3 regions of the Cognaticolwellia beringensis genome follow, and region 3 is predicted to be linked to each of the others. Evidence: predicted binding sites of a transcription regulator. Region 3 holds the regulator's gene; each other region holds the start of a gene.
The links. The regulator MetJ, encoded in region 3, represses methionine synthesis genes. The targets are predictions, from matches to a motif close to TAGACGTCTAGACGTCTA.
Positions count from the first base shown of each region.

Region 1: the regulator MetJ is predicted to act here: its motif matches at 5,224-5,241, upstream of B5D82_RS14170 (homoserine O-succinyltransferase).
Region 2: the regulator MetJ is predicted to act here: its motif matches at 6,629-6,646, upstream of metK (methionine adenosyltransferase).

Region 1 covers NZ_CP020465.1:3,353,920-3,364,556, forward strand. The annotation lists gene B5D82_RS14145 (YoaK family protein) at 1-321, shown strand, start outside; gene secF (protein translocase subunit SecF) at 449-1,369, opposite strand; gene secD (protein translocase subunit SecD) at 1,366-3,279, opposite strand; gene B5D82_RS14160 (hypothetical protein) at 3,446-3,865, opposite strand; gene B5D82_RS14165 (HD domain-containing protein) at 4,101-4,694, shown strand; gene B5D82_RS14170 (homoserine O-succinyltransferase) at 5,369-6,319, shown strand; gene metH (methionine synthase) at 6,351-10,040, shown strand; gene B5D82_RS20355 (double zinc ribbon domain-containing protein) at 10,371-10,637, opposite strand, start outside.
Region 2 covers NZ_CP020465.1:937,235-947,871, reverse strand. The annotation lists gene ubiH (2-octaprenyl-6-methoxyphenyl hydroxylase) at 1-223, opposite strand, end outside; gene pepP (Xaa-Pro aminopeptidase) at 244-1,578, opposite strand; gene B5D82_RS03990 (UPF0149 family protein) at 1,655-2,224, opposite strand; gene B5D82_RS03985 (cell division protein ZapA) at 2,458-2,763, shown strand; RNA gene ssrS (6S RNA) at 2,904-3,085, shown strand; gene murI (glutamate racemase) at 5,666-6,520, shown strand; gene metK (methionine adenosyltransferase) at 6,795-7,982, shown strand; gene rsmE (16S rRNA (uracil(1498)-N(3))-methyltransferase) at 8,242-8,988, shown strand; gene gshB (glutathione synthase) at 9,094-10,047, shown strand; gene B5D82_RS03955 (YqgE/AlgH family protein) at 10,123-10,637, shown strand, end outside.
Region 3 covers NZ_CP020465.1:2,318,869-2,329,505, reverse strand. The annotation lists gene metL (bifunctional aspartate kinase/homoserine dehydrogenase II) at 1-1,487, opposite strand, end outside; gene metB (cystathionine gamma-synthase) at 1,593-2,750, opposite strand; gene metJ (met regulon transcriptional regulator MetJ) at 2,981-3,325, shown strand; gene B5D82_RS09860 (hypothetical protein) at 3,553-3,810, opposite strand; gene B5D82_RS09855 (VOC family protein) at 3,933-4,355, opposite strand; gene B5D82_RS09850 (malic enzyme-like NAD(P)-binding protein) at 4,497-5,738, opposite strand; gene B5D82_RS09845 (adenylosuccinate synthase) at 6,549-7,847, opposite strand; gene B5D82_RS09840 (DUF2065 domain-containing protein) at 7,974-8,159, opposite strand; gene hflC (protease modulator HflC) at 8,254-9,138, opposite strand; gene hflK (FtsH protease activity modulator HflK) at 9,142-10,290, opposite strand; gene hflX (ribosome rescue GTPase HflX) at 10,370-10,637, opposite strand, start outside.

The DNA.
Region 1 (10,637 bases), 1.0 Mb from region 3:
GGACATTATTTGGCTTCAGCTGCGTGTGGCTTGCAGAATGCACTAGCAACTACCTATAGTGGAGCGGTGATCAGAACAACTCATGTGTCGGGTATATTTACCGATTTAGGTATTATGTTAGGTGCAAAAATAAGAGGAGAGGAGTTCGATAAAAGAAAGGCATTGTTATTTATGCTAATTATTGTCGGCTTTATAACGGGTGGAATATTAGGCGCATATTTATTTAGTCTCTATAAATTTTACGCGTTAATTATTCCTGCAACTATTTGTATCTTATTAGCCCTAGCTTATTCATTTTACAAGGCGAAAGTAAGTCAATAATTCGTTTGAAAACACTGTATCTAGCGCCAACTATATCTGTCATCAATCAATACTTAGCCAAACAGGCTATTTATCACTGGTTGAGCAATAGATTAGCCTGTTTGGTATTAATATTTTAAAGCGAGCGCTATGGTAGTGTGCAAATATCTTGCGCTTGCTTATGATAATGTTCAGCAGTCAAACCTAATATTTGCGGAACAGTCGCTGATATGGCAATTGACGAATATGTACCCACTAAAATTCCGGTAAATAAGGCAATAGCAAAGCCCTGTAATGACTCTCCTGCAAAAAGCCCTATCGCTAAAACTGTTGCAATAGTGGTACCTGAGGTAATTAATGTTCGCACTAAGGTGGATTTAATCGCCTGATCAATAATGTTATCAATATCGCCATCTTTGTTTCGCATTATTATTTCTCTGACTTTATCTCCGACGATTATCGAGTCGTTAAGCGAATAACCGATAATAGCGAGTAAGCTGGCTACAATGGTTAAATCGAAGGAAATTTTAAACCATGCAAATATGCCTAGTACGATCACTACGTCATGAACGAGGGCGACGACAGAGCCTGCTGCCAATCGCCATTCAAATCTTAATGATAAGTAAACTAATATCACAATAACGGCAGTTAGTAGCGCAAGACCGCCTTGGTCGATGAGTTCGTCACCCACTTGACTACCAATATACATCGCGTCTTGTGGCGTTATTGATAGGTCGCTTTGTTGGGCGAATTCAGTCAACCAACTGCTTTGTTGTTGGCCTATGTTGCTTTCCGTTTGTCGAACACTCCAATGTGTGCCGTTGTCTGCGGCAGATAACTGAAAGTCTGCTGGTAAATAGCGACTAAGCAGTTGCTGCATATTTTCTTGTGCTATAGGTTGCTCTGTAGAGAATTCAGTTAAGTAACCGCCAGTAAAATCCAAGCCAAGGTTTAGGCCATTTTTAACTAGGCCAAATAATGAAATAGCAATAAGCACTGCTGCAAAATAAAAGCTGGCAAAGCGAAATTTACTGATGCGTGATGTAGATTTTATCGTGTTGTTATTCATGACTTAACTCCCGTTTTTTTCGCTATTTTAAGGGCTGGCTTAACCGGCAATTTTTCCGCTGAATGATGACTGATTTTATTTGCTGATTTAATGCCCATAAGATGGCTTTTATTTTCACGAATTACCATGTTGGTTAATGCTTTTGCGACAAAAACGCCCGTAAACATGCTGGTCAATATTCCCAAGCACAAAATAATGGCAAAGCCTTTCACTGGACCATAGCCTATAGTGTATAAAATAATACCCGTAATCATTGTGGTGATGTTGGCATCAAGAATGGTTGAAAAAGCACTTTTATAACCCGTTTCAATGGCCGATAACGTCTGACGTCCTCGTCTTAATTCTTCTTTAATTCGTTCAAAAATAAGCACGTTTGCATCAACCGCCATGCCAACGGTAAGGACTAATCCTGCAATACCGGGTAGCGTTAATACAGCGCCTGGTAATAAGGACATCAGACCAAGTAAACTGACTAAATTTAGCGCTAAAGCTACATTGGCTATAACGCCTAAAGTTCGGTACCAAACAGCCATAAATAAGAGCGTAAAGACAATACCGATACTAAGCGCTTTAATACCGTTATCTATATTATCTGCACCAAGTGTTGCTTCAATATTGCGCTGCATAACGATGGTGACTGGCGCATTTAATGAACCTGCGCGTAACAACAGTGACAACTCTTGCGCCGCTTGTGGGCTCGACATATGGGTAATACTAAATTGAGAACCTAAGTGTTGAGAAATATTAGCGACATTGATTATTTTACTTTTCTTAACGATTTCATTGTCACTGTTGCGGTGAAATTCAGAGAACACTGTCACCATAGGTTTACCAATATTAGCTTTAGAGAAAGTCGACATTTTTTTGCCGCCGATACTGTCTAGGGTTAAGTTTACCAATGGCAGTCCCATTTCATCTTGACCAGCACGAGCATTTTTAATGCTACTACCAGAAAAAACCGCTTTGCTATTCAAGCTTAACTTACGACCGCTGCTATCAGTCATGTGCATAATGCCGGCAGTATTTGAACTATCAGCTAGTTGGTAAAAGTCTAATGTCGCGGTAGCACCAATAATACGCTTTGCTTCTTCTGGATTGTGCACACCGGGTAGTTCAATACGTATTCTATTTTTACCTTGCTGTTGAGTTACCGCTTCAGTAATGCCTAACTCTTCAATGCGTCCGCGCATGGCTTTTAAGGTGTGTTTCATGGTCGTTTGTCTAAATTTTACTTGTTCTTGCGGCGGATAGAGTAGTGTTATTTTAGTGCTACTAATTTTATTAATGCTAAGTTCTGGCGCGCTTTGAGTAACAGTGCTAAGTAGCTTTTCAACTTTACTTTGCATAGATGACGGAAAGTTAATATCTATAGAATTGTTTGTAGGCTGAGTTAACGTTATACCGCGTATACGGTTTTCTATACTAAGCGTTTTAATGTCGACCGCGATACCTTTAAGGTGTTCAAACAAAGCTCTTTCGGTGTCTACATCTAATACAAATAACACGCCACCACTCAAGTCTAAGCCTAGCTTTATTGGTTCCATATTCATTGACTTAAACCATGCTGGCGCATTACTGTCTATTGCGCTGTCTACCGTGTAACGCTCACCTAATTCAGCTTTTAATAAATCTTTAGCGACTAGCTCATCGGCCTTATTGGCTAAAGTAATGGTAATACCGCTTGCGCTAGTGGTTATTTTTTCAGCTTCTAGCTGATTACTCTGTAAGAACGTATTTAATTTTTGCGGCGATGTTTGCTCTATTTGGCTGCTATTGCTAGTTAGCTGAATGCTTACTTTCTCTGGGTATAAATTTGGTAGGGCATTAATAATCATAAATATCAGGGTGATAAGGATGACTGCATTTTGCCAGCTAAAATACTTTCTGGTGGATTTGTTACGTGTGTTCATCTTGAAATCTCTAAATTAACACTATCTTGGAGCACTGAGCTTAAATTGCTGAACGTGCACAATAAGTGACCGATGACTTTGCATCAGTTTCTAAAAAGGAAAATAGTCGATTTTGGGTAAGTAATAACTAGGAAAAGAGATTATTACTTGTACATATGTTGATGAACTAACTGTGGTAGGTGGTTCTAGCGCTGTATAAAAAGTTACCGTCTTTCCAGCCGGAAATACGAGATGATTTTGCTTGATGATTTAATTGTTCAAACCAGTTATTTAATTTTACGGGCGGTGCTAAGTTTCTAAATTCTCTTTCACTATGGTTAGTTTGAAAAAATTCAATCACTAGTACATAAATTGGTGCTGTTTGCGCTTCTACAGAGAATGTCGCCGGACTAATACTATTAATGCGAGGTAAGGTAAATAAATCTTGAGAATGCTGAGCATCGAAAGTTGTATGGGCTTTTTGGTCTAGCTGAGTAATATCATTATGTTGTGCAATTGTATTTTGGTTAAATTCTGAATGTGACCAGGCATTAGCATTTTGAGCTAAGAGAAATATTACCAATAATATTGTTATGTAACGCCACATATATTTAAATTTCTTACCATTAACAAACTTAATGTTAGGTCTTTTTTTTATTTTTCAATAGCCAGTGGATACTTTAAATAAAATAAATATTATTGAGCTTAATTAATATATTGAGCACTTTTAATGACACCTTACAACATTCACCGTGTTCAGGGTGGAGTTATTGAGGTTAGCCCCCATATCAATTGATATCGAAAGTACAAATCACCAAATTAGCTTTTTAATAGGAGAAGTAATGCAAAACTTGGAACAGCAATTAGATTTTATTCTAGAGTTAGATCGCCTCAAAGCCGTATATCGGCAGGTGATGGTAAAATCGGATAACAATAGGCGTGAAAATAGTGCTGAGCATAGTTGGCACATTGCCATGATGGCTCAAATGCTTCATGTCTACGCCGCAGAGCCTGTAAATGTTGCACGTGTCACCACCATGTTGCTGATTCATGACATAGTAGAAATTGATGCCGGTGACACCTTTGCATTTGCAGCACAAGCCGAACTGGACGCACAAGAAGCGAAAGAGCTTGATGCAGCAAATCGAATATTTGGATTGTTGCCTCTAGAGCAATATCAAGAAATGTTAAGCTTGTGGACAGAGTTTGAAGCAGCCGAAACAAATGATGCTAAATTTGCCAAAGCGATGGATCGGGTGCTGCCATTATTGCAGAATATGAAAAATGACGGAGGTAGTTGGGTTAAGCATAATGTAAGTAAGTCAGACGTTATTGCGCGTAACAATTTATTGGATGGGTTAGCGCCAAAATTATGGACCTATGTTGCAGCTCAAATTGAACTTGCCGTAGGAAAAGGCTGGCTTCGTAACGATTAATTTAAGCAATGTAGTAGCTTGCTAATATGAGTAAGCTACTAAAATTTATACCATCTAACTCACTATCTAAATATATGTTTTGGTTGAAAAACTAACTAAAGTGTATGAAATGACTACCTAATTAAATTAGTATTACCTTTTAAATTTAAGAGTATACCCTGTAAGTTTTGCTCAATTTAGTGAGTGAGTTCAGGCTTTATATGTTTAAAACTAAAACTTAGCTAAGCTTTATGGTTAATTTACTTTTTAGCCCCTGCCTATAATTGACAAGGGTAACTTCACAATTTTTGTCCGCATGGCTTTAAATAAACTTTGCGAGTAATGTCATATATTCCTCTTAAGACAATTAATCGCAGTCCAGAAACAAGTCAAAAAACCTAAAGTGTCTTACTCGATTAGTCAGTTTAATCATGCTTGAGGAGGGATTTTTGAAGCAGAAGTGGGTCTGTTTCGGGGGATTTATTGCTGTTACATTAGTTAATTTCGGTTAAAACTCATTATTTTTTCATTTAAGCGTGTTAAAGTATTTTAGACGTCTATACGTTTAGAGGTTGACATAGCTAGAAATCCAAGTCACATTATACTCAGATAAAAATTGTAAAGAACAATACTGTTTTTCAGCGTTATTATATATAGATACAAGTTAATTAATTACCCGATATTAGGTTAGCAATATGCCCATAAAAATTCCCAATGAATTACCCGCATTAACGATTTTAGACAAAGAAAATATTTTCGTGATGTCTGAACGCCGCGCCGCGGATCAAGAAATTCGCCCTATGGAAGTGGCAATTCTTAACCTAATGCCTAATAAAATTGAAACCGAAGTACAAATTTTGCGTATGTTGGCGAATACGCCACTGCAAATTAATGTTGAGTTTGTTCGTATACATGCCAATGTATCTAAAAATACACCGCAAGCGCACTTAGACAATTTCTATCGCTTGTTCGATGATATTAAACATAAACAATACGATGGTTTGCTTATTACAGGTGCGCCGCTAGCGTTATTAGATTATCAACAAGTTACGTTTTGGGATAAAATTTGCGAGGTGTTTGACTGGGCAGAGCAAAATGTTACCTCAACCATGTTTTCTTGTTGGGCCGCCCATGCTGCGCTTTATCATCATTATGGTTTAAAGCGGCATTTGAGAAAGCAAAAACTATCTGGTGTATATCGCCACCATTGTTTAAAGCCAGATGAGCAACTAACCCGCGGTTTCGATGAAACCTTTAGTGTGCCACACTCTCGTTATGGTTTTATTGAAAAATCGGATTATCAGTCTCTTGAAGATATTGAAATATTGGCAGAGTCTGACGTTGCTGGGGTTTATTTAGCGGCGAGTAAAAATAAGCAACAAGTCTATTTAACCGGTCATCCAGAATACGATGCAAGTACACTCAGTGAAGAGTATTTTCGAGATATTGCGGCCGGGGGCGATGTTTCAATACCTGTAAATTACTTTACCGATGATGACCCAGAGCAAGAAGCAATAAACATGTGGCGCAGCCATGGCAGTTTACTGTACACCAACTGGTTAAACTATTACGTTTATCAAATTACGCCGTATCAATTAGATGCAAACCATATTAAAGCCATTCACCCAGGGAAATCTCGTGTCTAAGCAATCAAACTCTCAATCAAAAACCCCAGTAGTGAAATCTGCTTCTTATGGCCTTTTACAAGCTCAGTTAGATAAGCGTATTTTAATTTTAGATGGCGCTATGGGCACCATGATCCAAGCGTATAAGTTTGAAGAGCAAGACTATCGCGGCGAACAGTTTGCCGACTGGCATAGCGATGTTAAAGGTAACAACGACATGTTGGTACTGACCCAGCCTGACGTTATTAAAGCGATTCACCGTGAATATTTAGTCGCTGGCGCAGATATTCTTGAAACCAATACTTTTAATGCCACCACTATCGCCATGGCCGATTACGACATGGAAGATTACAGTGCCGCTATTAACTTAGCAGCGGCGCAGATAGCGCGTGAAGTGGCAGATGAATTTACCGCGAAAAACCCGGGTAAACCACGTTTTGTTGCCGGTGTTTTAGGGCCAACAAACCGTACCTGTTCAATATCACCTGATGTAAACGATCCTGCGTATCGTAATGTAACTTTTGATCAGTTAAAAGATGCCTATATTGAATCTACTAACGCCTTGCTTGATGGCGGCAGTGACATTATTTTAATTGAAACGATATTTGATACCTTGAATGCTAAAGCGGCTATATTCGCCGTTGAAACGGTTTTTGAAAGCCGTGGTGAACGTTTTCCTGTGATGATTTCCGGCACGATTACCGACGCCTCAGGACGGACGTTATCAGGCCAAACAACTGAGGCATTTTACAACTCGTTACGCCATGCTAAGCCAATTTCAGTAGGTTTAAACTGTGCGTTAGGCCCAGTTGAATTACGTCAATATGTTGCAGAGTTAAGCCGTATTTCAGACGTGGCTGTATCTGCTCACCCCAATGCTGGTTTACCGAATGCTTTTGGTGGCTATGACTTTAGCGTTGAAGAAATGGACAAGCATATTGAAGAGTGGGGAACATCAGGCTTTTTAAATATTATTGGTGGCTGTTGTGGTACCACGCCAGATCATATTAAAGGTATGGCAGATGCAGTGGCTAATATTGCTCCGCGAGAAATAAAGCCGAAAGAAATTGCTTGTCGATTATCAGGGCTAGAAGCGCTTACCATTAAAGAAGATAGTTTATTTGTTAACGTTGGTGAACGTACTAATGTTACAGGCTCAGCTGTTTTTAAACGCCTTATAACCGATGAAAACTACGATCAAGCTATTGCGGTGGCTTTGCAGCAAGTTGAAAACGGCGCGCAAATTATTGATATCAACATGGATGAAGGCATGTTGGACTCGCAAGCCGCTATGGTGCGATTTTTAAACTTAATTGCCGGTGAGCCAGATATTGCTAAGGTGCCAATTATGCTCGATTCTTCTAAATGGGATATTTTAGAAGCGGGCTTAAAATGTATTCAAGGTAAAGGTGTTGTTAACTCTATTAGTTTAAAAGAGGGCGAAGACAACTTTCGCGAGCAAGCTGAATTGTTACGTCGCTACGGCGCTGCGGTTATTATTATGGCGTTTGATGAAAAAGGCCAAGCCGACACTCGCGAGCGTAAGTATGAAATTTGTCAGCGTGCCTATCAAATTCTGGTGCATGAAATTGGTTTTCCTGCAGAAGATATTATTTTCGATCCTAATATTTTTGCCGTTGCCACCGGTATCGAAGAGCATAACAACTATGCGCGAGATTTCATTGACGCGGTAGGTGATATTAAACAAAACTTACCACACGCTATGATTTCTGGTGGTGTATCTAATGTGTCGTTTTCATTCCGTGGTAATAATCCGGTGCGTGAAGCGATTCATGCCGTTTTTCTCTACCATGCGATAAAAAATGGTATGGACATGGGGATAGTTAACGCAGGTCAGTTAGCCATTTATTCAGACATTCCAGATAATCTGCGCTTAGCGGTTGAAGATGTTATTCAAAACTCTGATGACGGCGCGACCGAGCGACTTCTTGATATCGCTCAAGAGTATCGTGGTCAAGCGGGCAGCCAAAGCAGTAAAGCGGATTTAACATGGCGCGAATTAGAAGTTAATAAGCGTTTAGAATATTCACTGGTTAAAGGTATCAACGAATTTATTATTGAAGATACTGAAGCGGCTAGATTAGTCGCTAAACGACCGTTAGATGTTATTGAAGGGCCGTTAATGGACGGCATGAATGTTGTTGGTGACTTATTTGGTGCTGGCGAAATGTTTTTACCACAAGTGGTAAAGTCAGCGCGGGTAATGAAACAAGCCGTAGCGCATTTAAATCCCTTTATCGAAGCGGAAAAAACCGAGATTAAATCTAACGGTAAAATACTGCTAGCAACGGTTAAAGGCGATGTTCATGACATTGGTAAGAATATCGTTGGCGTAGTATTGCAGTGTAATAATTACGAGATTATTGATTTAGGCGTTATGGTGTCATGTGACGATATTTTACGTGTAGCTCGCGAAGAAAAAGTCGATATTATTGGTTTGTCGGGTTTGATCACTCCATCGTTAGATGAAATGGTGCATGTTGCCAAAGAAATGAAGCGACTAGACTTCGACCTACCATTATTGATTGGTGGTGCTACTACCTCTAAAGCACACACTGCGGTCAAAATTGAGCCGCAGTATCAGCATCCTGTTGTGTATGTACCTAATGCTTCACGTTCAGTTTCAGTGGTAAGTACGTTACTTTCAGATGAAAATAGAGCCGCCTTTGTTGAGCGCCAAAATGCTGAATACGTTAAAGTGCGCGAACGTCATTATAAAAAAGGTCCACGATCTAGTTTAATCTCATTAAAAGACGCGCGTGCTAATGCTGTGCCGATTAGTTTTGATAACTACACACCAAAAGTGCCTAATAAACTAGGCGTAACTGTACTTGATAATATCGACCTAAATATTGTGAGACATTACATCGATTGGACGCCATTTTTCATGACTTGGCAGTTATCGGGTAAATATCCGTTAATTCTTAAACATGAAGTGGTAGGCGAAGAAGCCACTAAGCTATTTAATGATGCCAATGCTATGTTGGATGATGTGATCAACAATAAAAAATTAACAGCAAAAGCGGTTTTTGGGTTATTTCCAGCGAATCGTGAGCAAGATGATTTACAGCTTTATACCGATGAAACGCGCACTGAACCCTTAATGAAACTGCACCAGTTACGTCAACAAAGTAAAAAACCTAGCGGTCAATATAATCGATGTTTAGCCGATTACGTTGCTGATAAAGCCTCTGGTGTTGATGACTATATTGGTGCTTTTGCAGTCTCAGCAGGTTTTGGTGTTGAAGCCTTAGTAAAAGCCTTCGATGCGGATCATGATGATTACAACAGTATATTAATTAAAGCCGTTGCCGATAGGCTTGCTGAAGCAAGTGCCGAGTATTTACATGAACAAATTCGTAAAGACTATTGGGGCTATGCTCCAGAAGAAGATTTACCGAATGATGATTTAATTCGTGAAAAATACCAAGGTATTAGACCTGCACCGGGTTATCCTGCTTGTCCAGAGCATACAGAAAAGGGCTTGTTGTGGGAGTTACTTAAGGTAGATGAAAACATAGGTATGGAATTAACCTCAAGCTTCGCCATGTGGCCGGGCGCTGCGGTCAGTGGTTGGTATTTTGCCCACCCAGATTCTAAATACTTTGCGGTTGCCAAATTAGCACAAGACCAAGTAGAAAGTTACGCCGCCCGTAAAGAAATGACCATGCCACAAGCTGAGCGTTGGTTATCGGCTAATTTAGATTACGAGCCATCGTAAGTTATATTTTATAACGTTATGGTGTCATAGGTTAGCGTAATAAAGTTGTGTGATAAAACATAAAAGTGATATAACTTAATCGGTTATATCACTTTTTATTTCTCAATTGTTATGGGGGAAATTAAAAATCAATGACTATGACCCATTGGCTCGTGACCCCATTGGTTCGACCCTATTGGTATCAGTTCATCGTCTGCCTACAGGCCAATATCTACCTAATACGATATCGTCTCCTCACCAAATTCCGGCTCAAACTATAAATCTTTACGATCATGGAGTAAAAAGCTTCGATGGCATACTTTTGGAATCCAGAACAACCAATTCGGATCGCTAACGAATAGCTAAATTGGGGAAAGGCATAGATATCAAACAAGCATCTTGGCACATCATGTGTGCATATATTTTACTTCCTCCTCGATCTTCTATGAACTGTATACAGTCCGAATAGCAGTCATTGCCAGTATACCCGGGAACATTGGGTGCCATCGCGCGGTAGAATTGAGACTTGGCTAATGCAGGAAGCGGCATTGATATATAACAGATTTCTTGACAGACACGATAAGCCTCTGCCGACGAAGCCCCCCCGCCTTCCATATG
Region 2 (10,637 bases), 1.4 Mb from region 3:
CATGTGATAAAGCTAATACGCGATCATCAAAGCTCGGCGTCGATTCTGTTAATATAGAGTTAGCTTCGATAATAGCTATTTTCAGAGGTTTTTGATTATGATCACGCAGCGCAGATAGGCTCAGCGCCATAAGGCTACCCGATAAACCGCCACCCGAAATGATCACATCAAAGTGCTTGGCGGTATCAGGGATATTATTTGAGCTAGCTGCACTCTTTTCCATTGTTAACCTATAGTGTGAGTTTACTGCGACATTAACGCTTCAATATCAGCGATGGTTTTTGGCGCATTAACCGTTATGTTTTCAAAACCGGTTGCGGTTACCAATATATTGTCTTCGATACGCACGCCAATACCACGCCATTTTTCATCAACTGTTTTATCACTGCTTGGGATGTAAATACCCGGTTCAATAGTCATGACCATACCGGCGACAAACGGACGTAATTGCTCGCGCTGTGGGCTAGCATGGTAATCACCAACATCATGTACATCAAGACCTAACCAGTGCCCTAAACCATGAATAAAATACTTTTTACAGGCACGTTGGGCTAATAATACGTTTACGTTACCCTTTAAAATGCCTAAATCATATAAACCTTGGGTGAGAAACTCACAAACTATGCGGTTTAATTCGGCAAGCGTTTGGCCAGGTTTAATGGCGTTAATAGCTAATACTTGGCTATCAAGCACTAATTGATAGAGAGTGCTTTGTTCAGTATTAAATTTGCCATTCACCGGAAATGTACGGGTGATATCAGCGGCATAACCGGCTAACTCTCCACCGGCATCAATCAATAATAAGTCACCGTCATTGAGCACTTCGTCATTGTCGGTGTAATGTAAAATATTGGCATTGTCGCCACCAGCAACAATTGAATTGTATGCAGGATGACGCGCGCCATTAGTGGCAAATTCGTGCAGTAATTCTGCTTCTATTTGATATTCAAATTTACCCGCTTGAGTTTGTTGCATGGCTCGTTGATGTGCAGCGCCACTAATGACATTAACTTGACGCATAATGTCGAGCTCGGCATTGGATTTATGTAAACGCATCTCATCGAGTAAACCACTGCAATCAATCAAGGTGGTTGGCGCTTTAACACCAGTTCGAGCCGCTTTTCTAATTTCAGCTAACCATGTGAGTACTTGTTGCTGAAATTGATTTTGCTCTTGCTGACAAATTAATACCGCCGCTTTGCCCATAAATAGCGGCAATAATTGCTCGTCAACTTCGTCTAAACTAAAGCAGTTGTCAAACTTGTACATTTCAATAGCTTGTACTTGACCAACGCGCCGCCCATGCCAAATTTCTTGTAGAGGGTCTTTTTCACGGGAAAATAAAATGCTTTTCGCTGACTCATCACCTTTAATTAATACCAAAATTGCATCTGGTTCGTTAAAACCAGTGAGATAATAAAAGTGCTTACTTTGGCAAAACGGATATTCGGTATCATTACTGCGCGTGACTTCTTTGCCGGCAGAAATTAGTGCAAGGCTATTGGCTGGCATTTGGGCAATAAAATCGTTTCTTCGCTGAAGAAACTCAGCAACGGGCAACAAGGTATTTTTGATCATGGTTATCAGCTTACTTTTTATAGCTAAATTTTTATCACTAAAGTGCTTTAATTGAAAAGCACTTTAGTCGAAAGTTCTAGTGCAAAGTTTCTGTTTTATCCTGTTGCGCTGGTGGTGCGCCTAATTCGGTAAAACAGAGTAAAGCGGAAATTCTGACATATTCAGCAATTTCAAAATAAGCTTGCTCGGTAGCTTCATTTTCTTCCATTTCGTCAGACAAGTTAGCAATTTCACCAAAATCTACCAGCACTTCTTTAACATCTTCAGACAAAGCCGCATTTTTTGTTTGTTGTAAGCCAAAGCCTAAGTTAAAGCCTTGTACCCATTTACCCAGTGCATGTCCGCGTTCAATAATTGAGTCGTCGTCATCTGGTAGCATTAATTGGAAACCATACGAGTCATCAAGAATTTTCTGCCAAATATCACTGTAAATGTCTTTTACTAAGCTTTTAATTGCTGTTGGTAATCCTTCAGCATTATTGAGCATGTCGTTAACCATAGCGATATAGTCACTACTTTCAAACTCAAAGCCAGCAGAAATCAAACCTGTGAGCACACCATGAATTTCAGCGGCATGTGCTTCGATACCTTCACTAGTTAAAATCGCTTGTACGGAGGAAAAATCTAAAGAGGTGCTATCAGCCATAAAATATAAATTCAATCGGGGTATATTGCTAGCTATCTTAACATTGGCATAGCCTTGATTCCAGAAAAAACCATAGAGATCACTTGCATAGTGTAACACTCATCGTTATAGTTCCCCTTTATGGCGCACTAAGTTTTGTTATCACTTTTTTTCTTGGTATTACAAGCTAGTAGCGTAATATTTTGAGCTAACGGCTCAATAAACTAATATGATGCATTGAGAATAACAACGCAATGAGCCAACACACAGTTACTATAAATGTTGCCAACAAACGACTAAAAGTCGCTTGTCCTGCTGGCCATGAGTCTGCGTTGTTGCAAGCGGCGAATGAAATAAACCAACGTTTAGAGCAAGACGCCAAGAAATCTCAATCAGTAAAATCCCCCGAACAAGCCTTAGTTATGATGTCATTAAACCTTGCCCATGATTTACTTCAAACTCGTAATGATTTAGAGCAAGAACGTGAAAAAATGCAAAGCAAAATCGAATTGCTACAAGCGACTATTGAACAAGCGGTAAACCGCCCAAAAACTGCCTAACTAACCCATTTACTGTTTTATAGATTTTAAATAAAGTTCTTTCCGTTCAAAGAAACTTCAATTTGTTCAAGCATTAAGCAATCAGGTCTTACAAGTGATAAAAGACTTAATTCGGCCGCTAATTTTCGCTATAATGGTTTCGACTTCTGGGGTGTTTGTATGTGAACTATGTCCCTGAGCCGATAAGTTTTACCTAAGGATGTTGATTATTAGCTATTGTGCAAGCCCGGCTCGTATCGGGAAGCCTACGGTTAGAATGATACGTCCGCCCTGAACACCCGGTGTTCAGGACAAATGTGAACTGCGGCACCTTGGAAGTCACCTTTCTCTTATTTAATATTTCCCATTATTTATCACCACCCTCATTCCGTTTGTTTTTCAACACCTTAAATATCAATGATATGTCCGCGCAGCACTAAACAAGCACCCGGTGTTCAGGACAAATGTGAACTGCGGCACCTTGGAAGTCACTTTCTCTTATTTAATATTTCCCATTATTTATCACCACCTTCATTCCGTTTATTTTTCAACACCGTAAATATCATGATATGTCCGCGCAGCACTAAACAAGCACCCGGTGTTCAGGACAAATGTGAACTGCGGCACCTTGGAAGTCACCTTTCTCTTATTTAATATTTCCCATTATTTATCACCACCCTCATTCCGTTTATTTTTCAACACCATAAATATCAATGATATGTCCGCGCAGCACTAAACAAGCACCCGGTGTTCAGGACAAATGTGAACTGCGGCACCTTGGAAGTCACCTTTCTCTTATTTAATATTTCCCATTATTTATCACCACCTTCATTCCGTTTATTTTTCAACACCGTAAATATCATGATATGTCCGCGCAGAACTAAACAAGCACCCGGTGTTCAGGACAAATGTGAACTGCGGCACCTTGGAAGTCACCTTTCCAAATTCTCCCCGATATTCCCATAAAAATAAATATAACCAGCAACGCTAAAATTGTAGGTCAGGCTTCAGCCCGTCAAACTAACGGTACTGATACCTTGATAAATTCAACAACTAAAATGTTCTGTTAAATACCATTTTACCATTGACGGCGTAAACACCGACCTACAAAGTAAATCATTGCACACACTAACACTGCCAACAGCGCTAAAATGTAGGTCGGGCTTCAGCCCGTCAAACTAACGGTACTGATACCTTGATAAATTCAACAACTAAAATCTTCTGTTAATTACCATTTTACCATTGTCGGCGTAAACACCGACCTACAAGAGAAATCATTGCGCACACTAACACTGCCAACAGCACTAAAATTGTAGGTCGGGCTTCAGCCCGTCAAACTAACGGTACTGATACCTTGATAAAATCAACAACTAAAATGTTCTGTTAATTACCATTTTACCATTGACGGCGTAAACACCGACCTACAAAGTAAATCATTGCGCACATTAACACTGCCACCAGCTCTAAAATTGTAGGTCGGGCTTCAGCCCGTCAAACTATCGGTACTGATACCTTGATAAAATCGACAACTAAAATATTCTGTTAAATACCAAGTTACCATTGACGGCGTAAACACCGACCTACAAAGTAAATCATTGCGCACATTACTCAGACAGTCGCGCTAAAATTGTAGGTCGGGCTTCAGCCCGTCAAACTAACGGTACCGATACCTTGATAAATTCAACAACTAAAATGTTCTGTTAATTACCATTTTACCATTGACGGCGTAAACACCGACCTACAAAGTAAATCATTGCGCACATTAACACTGCCACCAGCTCTAAAATTGTAGGTCGGGCTTCAGCCCGTCAAACTATCGGTACTGATACCTTGATAAAATCGACAACTAAAATATTCTGTTAAATACCAAGTTACCATTGACGGCGTAAACACCGACCTACAAAGTAAATCATTGCGCACATTACTCAGACAGTCGCGCTAAAATTGTAGGTCGGGCTTCAGCCCGTCAAACTAACGGTACCGATACCTTGATAAATTCAACAACTAAAATATTCTGTTAAATACCAAGTTACCATTGACGGCGTAAACACCGACCTACAAAGTAAATCATTGCGCACACTAACACTGCCAACAGCACTAAAATTGTAGGTCGGGCTTCAGCCCGTCAAACTAACGGTACTAACACCTTGATAAAATCAACAACTAAAATGTTCTGTTAAATACCATTTTACCATTGACGGCGTAAACACCGACCTACAAAGTAAATCATTGCGCACACTAACACTGCCAACAGCGCTAAAATGTAGGTCGGGCTTCAGCCCGTAAAACTAACGGTACCGATACCTTGATAAATTCAACAACTAAAATGTTCTGTTAAATACCAATTTACCATTGTCGGCGTAAACACCGACCTACAAAGTAAATCATTGCGCACACTAACACTGCCACCTACGCTATATTTGTAGGTCGGGCTTCAGCCCGTCAAACTATCGGTACCGATACCTTGATAAATTCAACAACTAAAATATTCTGTTAAATACCATTTTACCATTGTCGGCGTAAACACCGACCTACAAGAGAAATCATTGCGCACTTACACTGCCACCAACGCTAAAATTGTAGGTCGGGCTTCAGCCCGTAAAACTAACGGTACTAACACCTTGATAAAATCAACAACTAAAATGTTCTGTTAATTACCATTTTACCATTGTCGGCGTAAACACCGACCTACAAAGTAAATCATTGCGCACACTAACACTGCCAACAGCACTACAATTGTAGGTCGGGCTTCAGCCCGTCAAATTTGTTCATTATTAGAAACGCTGATAGAAGGCAGAAATAATCTTGATTACGATATTTAGCAAGTCACGTTGCTTTATCTAAATATGTATAGATCTCATTTGGTTGTTGATAATATACTTAGCACAACTAACTACACCTCGATCTAAGCTGTACTTACTGAATGCCCACGCAAAAAATAGCTGATATAAAAGCTCCTGTTTCAACCTTAAAAAGTGAGCTTCAAACGATAAATGCGGAGCCTATTGGAATATTCGACTCCGGCGTGGGTGGTTTATCTATCGCGCAATGCATAAATCAGCACTTGCCCAATGAAAACTTACTCTATGTTGCCGATACTTTATATGCACCTTATGGTGAAAAGTCGTCTGAGTTTATTCAGCAACGCGTTAATGAAATAGCTCAGTGGTTTATCGAACGCAAGGCCAAAGCAATTGTTGTTGCCTGTAATACCGCGACCGTAAATGCGATTGATCAACTCCGTAAAAATATTTTAATTCCTGTTATTGGTGTAGAACCCGCCATAAAGCCAGCGGTAAACTTAAGCAAAAATAAAAAAGTGGCGATATTAGTGACAAAAGCTACAGCTCAAAACCCGCGTTTTTTAGCCTTAGTTGCACAATATAGTCAAAACAGCGATGTAATTGTTCAGCCCTGTCCTGGCTTAGTCGAGCTTATAGAACAAGATAAGAAAAACGCGTCTGAGTGCAAATTAATGTTAACCGGTTATCTACAACCCTTGCTGGAAAAAGGCGTTGATACTATCGTTTTAGGTTGTACACATTATCCGTTAGTAAAAAACTTGATTAACGAAATATGTGGCAACAGTGTCGTGATCATGGAAACTGCATTACCAGTAACCGAACAATTACAGCGACAATTAGCGTTACATCAACTTATTAATACCAGTAACAACCTAGGTACAACTAGCTTTTATAGTTCAAAGTGCTGCGCAACTCAGCAAGCACTCTTTAATCACATTTGGCAACGCCCATTGCAATTGAATAGTTATCCTTAAGCCTTAAAAGTTATCTCACGTAAGCCTTTGCTAGAAATCTTCGCATTTCAACAAACATTAGCTGGCAAATAACTGTCACATAAATTATTCAAACATACATACCATTTAAAGACGTTTAGCCATCTAGGCGTAAATAACTCTAGGAATAAGTTAACTAAACAGTTAGAATATCGCCATTAAAGACTAATACTAATTCTGCGGCTATCGCACAGTGACTAATAAACGAGTTCGATTGGTATAAGATTGTTTTTCAGTTAAATTTTACAGAGGGTTTATGTCAACACACCTTTTTACTTCTGAGTCAGTGTCAGAAGGACATCCAGATAAAATAGCCGATCAAATTTCTGATGCGGTTTTAGATGCTATTATTGCCAAAGACAAACATGCACGTGTTGCTTGTGAAACTATGGTAAAAACTGGTGTTGCGATTATTTCTGGTGAAGTTTCAACAACAGCTTGGGTAGATTTAGAAAGAATTACCCGTGATGTTATTTCAGATATTGGTTACACATCTTCTGATGTTGGCTTTGATGGCGAAACGTGCGGCATTATGAACTTAATTGGTCAACAATCACCAGAAATTGCCCAAGGTGTTGACCGTGTAAAGCCTGAAGACCAAGGTGCTGGTGACCAAGGTTTAATGTTTGGTTATGCCACCAATGAAACCGAAACTTTAATGCCTGCGCCGTTATACTATTCTCACCGTTTAGTTGAACGCCAAGCTGAAGCGCGTAAGTCAGGTATATTGCCTTGGTTACGTCCAGATGCAAAAAGCCAAGTTACCTTTATATATGAAGATAACAAACCGGTAGCGATTGATACGGTTGTTTTGTCTACACAACACAACCCTGATATTAAACAAGAAGATTTACACGATGCGGTAATGGAAAACATTATCAAGCATGTGTTACCGGCAGAATTATTAACTAAAGACACTAAATACCATATCAACCCTACTGGTCGTTTTGTTATTGGTGGCCCAGTTGGTGATTGTGGCTTAACAGGTCGTAAAATTATTGTTGATACTTATGGCGGCATGGCACGTCATGGTGGTGGTGCTTTCTCTGGTAAAGATCCATCAAAAGTCGATCGTAGTGCGGCTTATGCCGGCCGTTATGTGGCTAAAAACATTGTTGCCGCGGGCTTGGCTGATCGTTGTGAGATTCAAATATCATACGCGATTGGTGTTGCTGAACCGACTTCAATTTCAATTGATAGTTTTGGCACCGGTAAAGTATCTGAAGAGCGTTTAGTTGAAATTGTACGTGAACACTTTGACTTACGCCCATACGGTATAACTAAAATGTTAGACCTGCTACACCCGATGTATAAGCAAACAGCTGCTTATGGTCACTTTGGTCGCGAACCATTTGAAATGACTGTTGGCGATGATACCTTCACAGCATTTAGCTGGGAAAAAACAGATAAAGCTGAAGCGTTACGTTTATCTGCTGGTATTTAATCACAATGTTTGTTTAACAAAAACCGCTCATTGAGCGGTTTTTGCTTTTAGGCACCACTAAAATAAATAAAGTCTATTATTTTCCTATCTATCAATTGAATTTAGTATTCTATGCCCTTATCTACAGGCTATGTTAAAATTTTAGCCAATAACAAACCCTTGCAAAAAACATTAGCCTTTCATCAATAATAGCCTTAGCGTCAATAGTTAATGTAAACTCAACAAACTAAGAATAAATTAGCCGATATGGATAACCTTTATGCGTAACCCTCGTATTTACCAAGCACAAGCATTTGAAGTAGGTCAGAGCCAAGCGTTAAATGACGATGCTTTTGGCCATATTGTGCGAGTATTACGTCTTAAGAACGGTGACGACATTACGTTGTTTAATGGCGTAGCAGAACAAGCAGGATACTTTGAGTATCAAGCCAAACTTGTTAACGTGGGTAAAAAAAGTGCTGATGTAGAGATAATAGCTAAAGAATTGGTCGCAAATGAATCGCCACTTAATATACATTTAGCCCAAGGTATTTCACGTGGTGATCGCATGGATTTTACCTTGCAAAAGTCTGTAGAGTTAGGGGTTAATACTATTACACCAATTTTCACTGAACGTTGTGGTGTAAAACTTAGTGGCGAGCGTTTAGAGAAAAAACACCAGCAATGGCAAAAAATTGTCAACAGTGCTTGTGAACAAAGTGGTCGTTGTGCGGTCCCTATAGTGGCAGCACCGATTTATTTAGACCAATGGTTACAGCAAGAAAGTACAGCGTTAAAACTAAATTTACACCCTAAAGCCGAACATTCTATTATGAGTTTACCGATAGAAAATCAAAGGGTTCGCTTATTAATTGGCCCTGAAGGCGGCTTAAGTGATGATGAAATTGCCAGTGCCAACACGGCAGGGTTTCATGATGTTTTGCTTGGGCCTAGAGTACTGAGAACTGAAACAGCAGCCCTGACGGCAATTACGGCACTACAATGTCGTTACGGTGATTTAAATTAACGTAGCGTTAAGTTACAGACCGCGCATAATGATTAACAGAATTTAACCGCTTGCTGCACTTAGAGTGTGTAAAGCATTTATAATGAATAACATTTAGGAAAAAATATGAGCATAAAAATTGGCGTTGTTATGGACCCTATTTCCGAAGTCAAAGTAAAAAAAGACTCTTCAATGGCCATGATGCTTGAAGCGCAAGCGCGCGGATATGAAATTTATTACATGGAGATGCAAGATCTCTACTTAGAGCAAGGCGTTTGTCGCGCAACAGCCGCAAAAGTAAAAGTATTTGACGATACTGAACATTGGTATGAATTAGACGAACGCGAAGACATTAATGTTGCTGACTTAGACGCCGTATTGATGCGTAAAGATCCGCCGTTTGATACAGAGTTTATTTATGCTACTTACATGTTAGAGCGTGCTGAAGTTGCAGGTACGTTAATTGTTAATAAGCCACAAAGCTTACGTGATTGTAACGAGAAGCTATTTACCGCTTGGTTCCCAGAGTTAACACCAAAAACATTGGTAACGCGAAATAATCAAAAGATCAGAGAATTTCATAAAGAAAACAAAGATATTATCATCAAACCTTTGGATGGTATGGGCGGCTCATCCATTTTCCGAATAGGTGAGAATGATCCTAATGTTGGCGTAATTCTCGAAACTTTAACGGCACATTCGACACAATATGCTATGGTTCAAGAGTACCTTCCAGAAATTGTTGACGGTGATAAACGTATATTAATCGTTAACGGTGAACCAATGCCTTATTGTTTAGCGCGTATTCCTGCACAAGGAGAAACTCGCGGTAATTTGGCCGCTGGTGGGCGCGGTGTAGCACGTCCTCTTAGTGCTAGCGATAAACTTATTGCAGAAACTATTGCTCCAGAGTTGAAAAAACGCGGTTTATTTTTTGTTGGTTTAGATGTTATTGGCGACAAAGTCACTGAAATCAATGTCACTAGCCCAACGTGTATTCGCGAAATTGAAGCAGCATACCCAATAAATATTAGCGGTAAATTAATGGATGCTATCGAGCAGAACATTAAAAAACGCTAATTTAATCCGTTTAGTATTAGATGCTAAAGGCATGTGGCTTTTAGCGTATTTCTTCTTGATTATTAAGGTATATTTATGAATAGTTTTGAAAATCAACTTTTGATTGCTATGCCCAATTTAGACGACTCCTATTTCAATAAAACGGTAACTTATATCTGTGAGCATAATGCTGAAGGTGCCATGGGTTTGATCATAAACCTTCCAATCAATGTCACCCTGAATGAATTATTGACTCAAATTGATGAAGACAAAATTGATGCACCGGAGTTAGACCAGCAAGTATTAACCGGTGGTCCAGTATCACAAGATCGAGGTTTTGTATTACACAGTACTCAAACGGGATGGAATAGTTCTTTAGCCTTAACCGATGATGTAATGATCACTACCTCAAAAGATATTTTAATGGCGCTTGGTACAGAAGGGGCACCGGCAAAATTTATGGTAACTCTTGGCTATGCTGGTTGGGGTCCTGGGCAGTTAGAAGAAGAAATAAAAGCTAACTCTTGGCTGCTAACGCCTGCCGATGGCGATATTATATTTGATACGCCCATTGAACAGCGCTGGAAAAAAGCCACCGAAAAAATGGGTAT
Region 3 (10,637 bases):
GAAACACGTGCAATTTGCTTTGGTAACATGGTTAAGAATCGTTGACCAATGTTACCTAAACCTGCGACGACAAGGGCAATGTTTTTGGCGTCTTTGGTCATATCAGCGTGCACATTGTTCAGTACTTCACTCGAGCAAAGCTCAGGCAAAATAGCAATATAACTATGTTCATTAAAAGAATGTAGAAAATGTAAGGTTTGCTGATGCTTAAGCGCCCTTTTAAACCTCGCGCGCATGTCACCTTGTTTGGCGACACCGTGACCCACAATGGCAATAATCGCTACAGGCTTAAAAGTAACTTCAGTGTCATGGCTTGCTAGCCATTGGCTAACCGACTTTTGCTGCTCCTGCGTTACGACTATGTAGCCTTCGTCAAGATTATAACAAATCGGTGCAAACTCACTGACCGCTAATTCTCCAGATTTAGCGAAGAAGCTGGTTGATTTTGCTAATATTAAATCGTTTAAACTGGTGACTGACAGTTCTTGTTTTGCTATTTGGCCAAACTTGCCTATCTCACTACCGCTAATATCGGGGGCAAAGCTGCTGGCAACATGTAAATGGGTATTATGGTTGGTTAATGGCTGCAAGGTTTTTGCGTGCAGTACAGGATTACCTAAGCGGCCAAGTTCATTGGCAACCGCATTCGGTAGGCGGTGCAACTTTCTCGCTGACGGAACAACACGAGGGTCTGCACTATAAATACCATCAACATCGGTCCAAAGCGTTACGTTACGCGCGCCTGACAATGCCGCCATTATAGTTGCGGAATAATCACTACCGTTCCGCCCCAAAGTACAAGTTTGCTGTTGTTTATTACGCGCAATATAACCAGTAACTATGACCAGTTTGTCTTGTTGTCGACGCTGAGAAAAACCTTTTTCGCTCTCGCTATAGTCAATAGCGCAATTTTTTTCATCTTTTAGTAACAGAAACTCTCTCGCATCTAACATATAGCTAGGACAAACACTTTCACTCAATACTGCCGATAACAAACGTGCTGACCAAAAATCACCAAACGCTAATAGGTCATTTTCATAACTAACGGGATCACTAAGTAAGTTTGCTGAAAGTTGGGCTATGTTGTCGCTCAGTAAAGATTTTAGTCTCGCGGCGCTACTGGCATTTAATAGCTCATCAATCAATAAGGCCTGTGCAGTCTCAAGTGTTGTAATAGTCTCAAGTAATTGCCGGTGTAAGGTCTTTGCTTCTTTTGCCGATCTTGCTTGTTCAGGGTTAAGTAAAGTAACTTCCTGGAGTTCAACAGAAATTTGATATAGTTTAAATAATGCATCAGTCGTATTACCATTGGCAGACACCACAATAATGTCATTTAGCTGGCAATGCTGACGAATAATTTCAACCACACGTTCAATGCAAGCACTAGTCGCTAAACTACTACCACCAAACTTATGAACATTGCAGCCAATTTTGACCAATTTATTTTTTGAAGGGCTGAGCGTTACCGCTGTATTTGAATCAATCATTTTAATACCAAGGGCCACTGTATTTATCTGCCCAATTTAAAAATTTACTTTGTGCTTAGTCTGCTTATTGCGAATAAGTAAGACTAAGCACCACATCAAACTGAACTACAGTTGGCTTGCATCAAGCGCTTGAGAAAGGTCTGCAAGCATGTCATCTATATCTTCAATACCTACTGAAATTCGTACTAATGACTGGGTAATACCGGCAGCCAATTGAGCTTTAATTTCCATACCGGCATGGGTCATGGTTGATGGATGACTGATCAAGCTTTCAACGCCACCTAATGATTGTGCCAAAGTAAAAAATTCCAGTTTATCGAACAAAACTTTAACGGCTTCAACGCCACCTTTAAGTTCAAAGCTCATCATGGCACCAAAGTCATGTTGCTGTTTTTTAGCTAAGGCATGTTGTGGGTGATCCGCTAAGCCTGGAAAATAAACTTGTTCAACTGCCGAATGTTGCTGTAAAAATGCGGCGACCGCATTGGCATTTTCTTGATGCTGCTTCATTCTGATAGGCAATGTTTTTAGACCACGTAGAGCTAGGAAACTATCAAACGCTGAACCTGTAATGCCAATACAGTTTGCCCACCAAGCCAGTTCTTCACCTAGCGCTTGCTCTTTGGTCACTAAAACTCCGCCAACCACATCGCTATGTCCATTAATGTATTTAGTTGTAGAATGAAAAACGATATCAGCACCCAATAAAAGTGGCTGCTGTAAAACGGGTGACATAAAGGTGTTATCAACTGCAACTAATGCACCCACGTTATGGGCCTGTTCAGTTACAGACGCTATATCGACTAATCTCAGTAAAGGGTTGCTCGGCGATTCAATTAAAACTAATTTTGGTTTCTTCGCCAATGCTTGTGTTAAGGCCGCTTGATCATTTTGGTCTACCACCACTAAATTAAACAGTTCGCGTTTTGCCAAATGGGTAAATAAGCGAAAGCTGCCGCCGTAACAGTCATGCGGAATAACAATCGTATCTGTAGGACTCAGTAATTGGCAAATAAGATGCACTGCTGACATACCCGTGCTGGTAACAATGCCTAAAGCACCTTGCTCTAAATCTGCAATAGCTTGAGCAAAAGTGGCGCGTGTTGGGTTACCGGTACGTGAATAATCAAATTGACGTTTTTCATTAAAACCTTTCAGTGCATAAGTACTTGAAAGATGAATAGCTGGAATAACAGCACCGTGTTGTTGGTCACTATTAATGCCCGCTCGAACAGCGGTAGTGGCAAATTTTTTCTCGCTCATGTGTACTCCAGTATTGGTACTTTTCTATTTAGATGTTTGGACGTCTATCAATCTAAATGGTTTAAGTTCTGGGGTCAAGAACTTTAGACATCTAAACTTCTACACATTCGTTATTGACTCGCGCCCCACAACCAGTAAAATCAACTAGTAAGAATAAACTTATCGCTAACTGGTACACCAGACAAGCTAAATATAAGTTTTTCGTAATCATTTAAGTTTGAGGAATATTCATGGCAGAGTGGAATGGCGAGTATCTTAACCCATACGCCGAACACGGGAAGAAAAGTGAACAAGTAAAAAAGATCACCGTGTCTATCCCTTTACGTGTTTTAAAAGTGCTCACTGATGAACGTACACGTCGACAAGTCAATAACTTGCGTCATGCAACCAACAGTGAACTATTATGTGAAGCATTTTTACATGCTTTTACTGGCCAGCCTTTGCCAGACGATAGTGACTTAGCAAAAGACAACACACAAAAATTACCCGCAAGTGTACGCAGAGCTTTAGAAGCACAAGGTGTAACCGATTTTAGCGAGTACGAAACAGAAATTGAAGAAGAAACAGAAGATTAACCGGGTAAATAAATCCTGGCTTTCTAAAATGACAAAAGGCGCTTAATGCGCCTTTTTTATTGCAAAAAATTGTTTATGCTAATTTAATTATCTTTACGAATACCAATTGAAATAAATAATCCATCATTCTGAAATGATCTAAATACCAAACAAAAATTTAGCCTCTAGTTATTCTACGATTAAAAATGAATAACTAATAAGTCCAATAGAGCTTTATATAATTAGCCTTAATTCTTATCTATCAATAACTTTCCCTTAATGACATCGACTAAATTAGTGGGCAGCTTATCTAAGATTTTACCTGAAATGTAACCATAAATGCATACAGGGGCTACCAGTAGTATAAAAATAAAACCACAAATCACCATGCCTATAGCGATTATCTCATTTGAAAACAATGAAATATAAACTATAAATAAGAATAGCATTGAGACTAACCCACCTAAAATACGCAAAACCTTGTTGATTTGTATATTTGCTTCCATGCTACGATCATCCTTTAAGTATAAAATTTAACCTATTATGGATGTAGATCTGTAGTTTTGCCACTAAAACAGTGGTTAGTTATGCTTAATTTTGCGAAGTTTCAATCAATAAAGCTTATATCTTATGAATCATTACCAGCAGCATTATTCAACTGCAATAAGTCCCACTTAGTGCCATACAAGTCTTTAAATACGACTACCGTGCCGTATGCTTCGACACGTGGTTCTTCGTTAAACTCAACACCTTGGCCTTTCATAGCTTCGTAATCACGCCAAAAGTCATTAGTTTGAAGAAATAAAAATACCCGACCTCCTGCTTGGTTGCCGACTGATTGTTCTTGCTGAGCATTACTGGCTTTAGCCAGCAATAGAGTTGTGCCATTAGCATTTGGAGGAGATATTTGAATCCAACGTTTACCTGCACCTAAGTCAGTATCTTCAATGAGCTCAAAATTTAATTTTTTGGTATAGAATGCAATCGCATCATCGTAGTCTTCAACCACGAGGGCAATATTGGCGATTCGTTGCTTGATAGGGATGGTCATTTCTGCTCCAAAGCCAAGACATAGCTAAAATTAGTCAGCTCTAAGCTATCAGTGCCAAGCTGTCAGTTAAAACAAAAGCCACATTGGTGTCTATGTTTTGTCTAACTGATAGCTGACTACTGAAGGCTCAAAACTTATAACTTAACCGTTATAGTTTTCTGGCATGGGAAGCGCAGCGACACCAGAGTCAACAGCGGCTTGAGCAACGGCAATGGCTACAGCTGAACGCAAACGTGAGTCCATAGGCTTAGGAATAATATAATCTTTACCAAAGGTTAAGCTGTCACTGCCACTCGCTGTTAATACTTCAGCCGGTACAGCTTCTTTTGCTAAGGTTCGAATGGCATGAACTGCGGCTATCTTCATTTCATCATTAATGGTACGAGCTCGCACATCTAAAGCACCACGGAAGATAAATGGGAAACATAGCACGTTGTTTACTTGATTCGGATAATCTGAACGTCCTGTCGCGATAATTAAATCATCACGCGTCGCCAAAGCAAGTTCAGGCTTAATCTCTGGGTCAGGATTCGAACATGCGAAAATTACTGGCTTATCGGCCATCAGCTTAACATGTTCAGCCGATAATACATTAGGACCAGATACACCAACAAACACGTCAGCACCGTCAATGGCGTCTTCTAAGGTGCGTTTATCGGTATTGTTAGCAAATAACGTTTTATATTCATTTAAATCGTCACGACGAGTGTGGATAACCCCTTTAGTGTCGAGCATATAAATCTTTTCACGTTGTGCGCCACATTTAATCAATAATTCCATACAAGCAATTGCCGCAGCACCCGCGCCCATACAAACAATGTTGGCATTGCGTAATTCTTTACCTTGAATTTCTAGTGCATTGATCATACCAGCAGCGGTTACAATAGCCGTACCATGCTGGTCGTCATGAAATACCGGCACTTTACAACGCTCAATTAATGCTTTTTCAATCACGAAACATTCAGGCGCTTTGATATCTTCTAAGTTGATACCACCAAAACTGTCGGCAATATTGGCAACCGTACTAATAAAGTCTTCTACCGTTTTATGCTTAACTTCAATATCAAAAGAGTTAATGCCAGCAAAGCGTTTAAATAATAAAGCCTTACCTTCCATGACAGGTTTAGCGGCCATTGGCCCTAAGTTACCTAAGCCTAAAATAGCAGTACCGTTGGTGATAACGGCAACGGTATTACCTTTGCCGGTATATTTATAAACATCATCTGGATTTTCAGCAATGGCACGAACAGGCTCAGCTACACCAGGGCTATAAGCGAGTGAGAGATCTTGGCTTGTTTCAGCTGGCGTCGTTAATTCAACACTAATTTTGCCCGGCGTTGGGTATTGATGATAATCAAGTGCTTGTTGGCGAAGATCTGTCATGTCTATTCCTTTTGTGAGGTGAGTGTAACTCGTGCGTCTTATCGATGAGTTTTAGTTGATGCTTTTATTGCTGTTTACATGTTATTGCAATGCGTTGGCTAATTTCAAGCTATTTTGTATATATTAATTAGCTACAAGCTATAATAAATATAGCCTTATAAGTTTTTTATTTCATATAAGCTAGCTAAATATTCTACATATATTACTCACTATTCATAGATAAATAGCGATTAGAATGTTTTATCAAATTATAAGTAAGTTAATGTTCAAGTTAATGCTTAAAGCTCCTACCCTTACTGGCATTGATTCCCGTTTGTATCATTTCATGACAGATAACAGAATATAGCGACAGTTCACTGAAATTGTCATAAATATAGACTGTAAGAGAAAGTTTTTTCTCTATCGGCCTGTTGATATCAAAAGCTACCTGGCTGGTTTTAATGCAGATTGAGAAAAGGCTTTATCTGTTCAAGCATTGTTGTTCTGGTATTAACGTCTGTTGATCGTGATATACCCACAGGCTATAAATTATTGTTTCGTGCACCGACGTAAGGAATTTACTAATCCCGTGGGGTCAAAGTTCCTAAAACATGTAGCTATTAAAGTAATGCTGAATTAATTAGCAGGTTGGCTTAGAGCACCATACTCAAACGATAGCGCGTATCCTGTGCATACATGCGCGATATACCGTACATCCTGTACATACACGCTCCTGTGCATCCATGCACCCGCGATATACCGTACATCCTGTACATAAAAAAACCACCTAGAAGGTGGTTTTTTAAAAGTACTTAAAACAATGAGATTAGGTTATTCGTCAAACGGATTAACTAAAATCATAGTTTCAACACGGTCTGGACCGGTTGAAATAATATCAACAGGTACACCGGTAAGCTCTTCAATACGTTTGATATAAGCAATAGCATTGGCTGGTAATGCGTCAACAGAAGTTGCGCCTACTGTAGTTTCGCTCCAACCTGGCATTTCTTCATACACTGGGGTAATTTTATCATAACCTTCAGCGGCTGTTGGTGGCACAGTAATAATGTCGCCTTCAGCTGTTTTGTAGCCTGTACATATTTTTAATGTTTTCAAGCCGTCTAAAACGTCTAGCTTAGTTAAACAAAAACCACTAATGCTATTTACTTGCACTGCACGATGCATGGCAACGGCGTCAAACCAGCCACAACGACGTTCACGACCAGTTGTAGCACCAAATTCATGGCCTACAGTACCTAAGTGATGACCAACTTCGTCATCTAATTCAGTAGGGAATGGACCCGAACCAACACGTGTTGTGTATGCTTTAGTAATACCAAGTACATAGTCTAAGTAAAGAGGACCAAAACCACTACCGGTAGCAACGCCACCCACAGTTGTATTAGACGACGTTACATATGGGTAAGTACCGTGGTCGATATCAAGCAATGTACCTTGAGCACCTTCAAACATAATAGATTCGCCCGCTTTACGCGCTTGATCTAGCATTTCTGAGATATCTGCAACCATACCTTTAATGACTTCAGCAACGGCCATAGCATCGCTAAGTACTTCTTCGTAGCTTACTGGCTCAGCTTTGTAGTATTCGGTTAATACGAAGTTATGGTATTCCATAATTTCTTTTAATTTCGACGCAAATGACTCTGCGCAAAATAAATCACCAACACGTAAACCACGGCGAGCAGCTTTGTCTTCATAAGCTGGACCAATACCACGACCGGTAGTACCAATAGCTTTGCTACCACGCGCTTTTTCACGAGCTGCATCTAATGCGTTGTGGTATGGAAGAATTAACGGACATGCATCGCTAATTAAAAGACGTTCACGTACAGGTACGCCACGTTCTTCTAACATTGCCATTTCTGTCATAAGTGCTTTTGGACAAAGAACAACACCGTTACCTATTAAACATTTTACGTTATCACGTAATACGCCAGATGGAATAAGGTGTAAAACGGTTTTTTCACCGTTAATGACTAGTGTATGACCCGCATTGTGGCCACCTTGATAGCGCACTACATATTTTGCTTTATCAGTAAGTAAGTCGACGACTTTACCTTTACCTTCGTCACCCCATTGGGTGCCTAGAACTACGACGTTTTTACCCATGTTCACATATTGGTAAGAAAATTAGGCGGGGATTCTATCAAATATCAATATTGAGTCCAAGCAATAATTGTTGATTTTTAATGCGATAAAAAAAAAGCTAGTGATAGTGAGGAGTTAGCAAAAGAATTAATTTACTGCCCAAAATAGAATTGCTCCAATCACGATTAAAAAAACGCCAATTTGCCGGATAGTACTCACAGGTTCATTGGCTAATTTTAAAACATAAGCACGCCATTTATTGGGGAAAAGTGCCGGGATCAGTCCTTCAATAATTAACGCAATAGCGACTGCCATCATCAGCGTATATAACATTTGATTTTCCTTAACGAGCAGGGCTTACTCGCTTATAAAAACACAAAAGCCATGACAATGTCATGGCTTTTTAATCACAGGTTAACCTTAAGTGTTACTTCGCTTTTTTACCATCTTTTAGGTAATTAAAGAAGTCACTATCCGGTTTAACCACCAAGATATCACTCTTCGAGCTAAAACTTTTCTCATAAGCTTCTAAGCTACGAAAGAAGTTATAGAATTCAGCATCTTGGCTATAAGAGTCGGCATAAACTTTTGCAGCTAATGCATCACCTTCACCACGAACTTCTTGTGCGTTCTTCTGCGCTGTCGCTAACATAACTGTTACTTTAGCATCAATAGTTGCACGAATGATTTCAGCTTGCTCTTGACCTTGTGAGCGATGTTCTTTCGCCACAGCAGTACGTTCAGCTCGCATACGTTCATATATCGACGTACTAACTTCCGTTGGTAAGTTAATAGCTTTAATACGAACATCAATCACTTCAATACCTAAGTCTTCACGGCTACTTGCAGCACTTTCAAGTGCTTTAGCCATAATGTCATCACGTTCACCAGAAACAATATCTTTAATGGTACGTGTACCTATTTCGGTACGTAGACCATTGTTAACTTTTTGTTTCAATAGCGCACGGGCATTCTCAATTGAGCCTGTAGTACGCAAGTAGTAGGTAGAAAAGTCAACGATACGCCATTTAACAAATGAGTCGACCATCAAATCTTTCTTTTCAGATGTTACGAATCGATCTGGCGCGTCATCTAAAGTTTGAATACGTGCATCAAGTTTACGCACTTGGTTAATAAACGGTAATTTAAAGTGTAAACCAGGCTCATAAACCATCATGTCGCCAGTGTCAGCGTCACGCTTAATTTTTGAAAACTGGAAAACGATACCACGTTGTCCTTCAATTACCACAAAAACAGACGAAACCGTTAGCACAAGTATTAAGGCTACAATTGCCAATATAAAATTCTTCATGGCTTAGTCTCTCCCATTATTGAAACGGTCGTTACGACCGGATAATGTTGGTGCAGTATTATTGCTATTTGACGATGGGTTTATCGTTGTCGTTGATGATTGCTCATTAACACGTTGACCGCCAGATTGCTGCTGCATAATTTTATCGAGTGGTAAGTAAATCATGTTATTACCGCCTTCAACATCAACCATAACTTTACTGGTGTTGCTGTATACTTTTTCCATCGACGTTAAATACATACGCTGACGGGTAACTTCAGGTGCCGCTTTATATTCAGGTAATAGCTTGTTAAAACGAGCAACATCACCTTCAGCATCAAGTAGTATTTGTGATTTATACGCTAAAGCTTCTTGCTCTAAACGCTTAACACGACCACGCGCACGCGGCTCAATACCACGAGCATATGCTTCAGCTTCACGTAAGAAGCGTACTTCATCTTCTTGCGCAGAAATAGCATCATCAAATGCATCTTTAACTTCGTTTGGCGGACGCGCGTCCTTAAAGTTAACATCAACAACAATCAAACCTAAATTATAAGGTTCGATAATTTTTTCTAGCTCTTTCCAGACCGCTTGACGAACGGCTTCTCGACCACTGGTCAAAATATCGTCCATGTTCGCGTGACCAACAACATAGCGCAAAGCACTATCAAGTGACTCACTTAAACTTTCATCGGCATTGGTAACACTAAAAACGTAATTACGTGAATCAACAACGCGGTATTGTATTTCCATTTCAACACGCACAACATTCTCATCTTTCGTCAGCATAAAGCCTGAAGAGGGAAGGTTACGTGTGGTTTGCATATCAACCGGAATAATACGTTCAGCGAACGTCCATTTCCAACGCAAACCTGGTTCTACCGTACCAGCATATTGACCAAAGCGTAAAACGATACCTTTTTCAGCTTCTTTAATGGTAAAAAAGCCTGCAAAGGCATAAGCCAATATAGCGACAACAAGCACAACCATGATACCGATACTAGAAAAACTTTTCCCAGATCCGCCTCCTGATTTGCCGCCACCGAATATACCGCCAAATTTATTGCCGATATCCTTTAATAAATCATCTAAATCAGGTGGGCCTTGGTTCTTGCCACCTTTATTTTTCCAGGGATCTTTCTCATTATTCCCCGGTTCATTCCAAGCCATGCTATTCTCCGCTATAAAAAATTAGTGCGCTAACTGCATAAAACGATAAACACTGTGTTTCACGTAATATATCAGTCTGTTAAGTTTGAATAAAGTGCTCTATTTCTGCTTCGTCTTGTTTTAGTAACTGGTTCCACTCTCTCACGGGTAATTTTATACCTAATAAACAATTACCTTGCTCGTCATAATGTTCGTCTGTAATACAATTTAGCTGATAAAGTTGACCACGTAGTTTACCAGCACTAGGAGGTAAACAGAGTAAATGTTTGATGATTTGTTTGCCTAATCGTTCGGCAAGAGCTTGAAATAAAAGTTCAATACCTATGCCTTGTTGTGCTGAAAGCCAA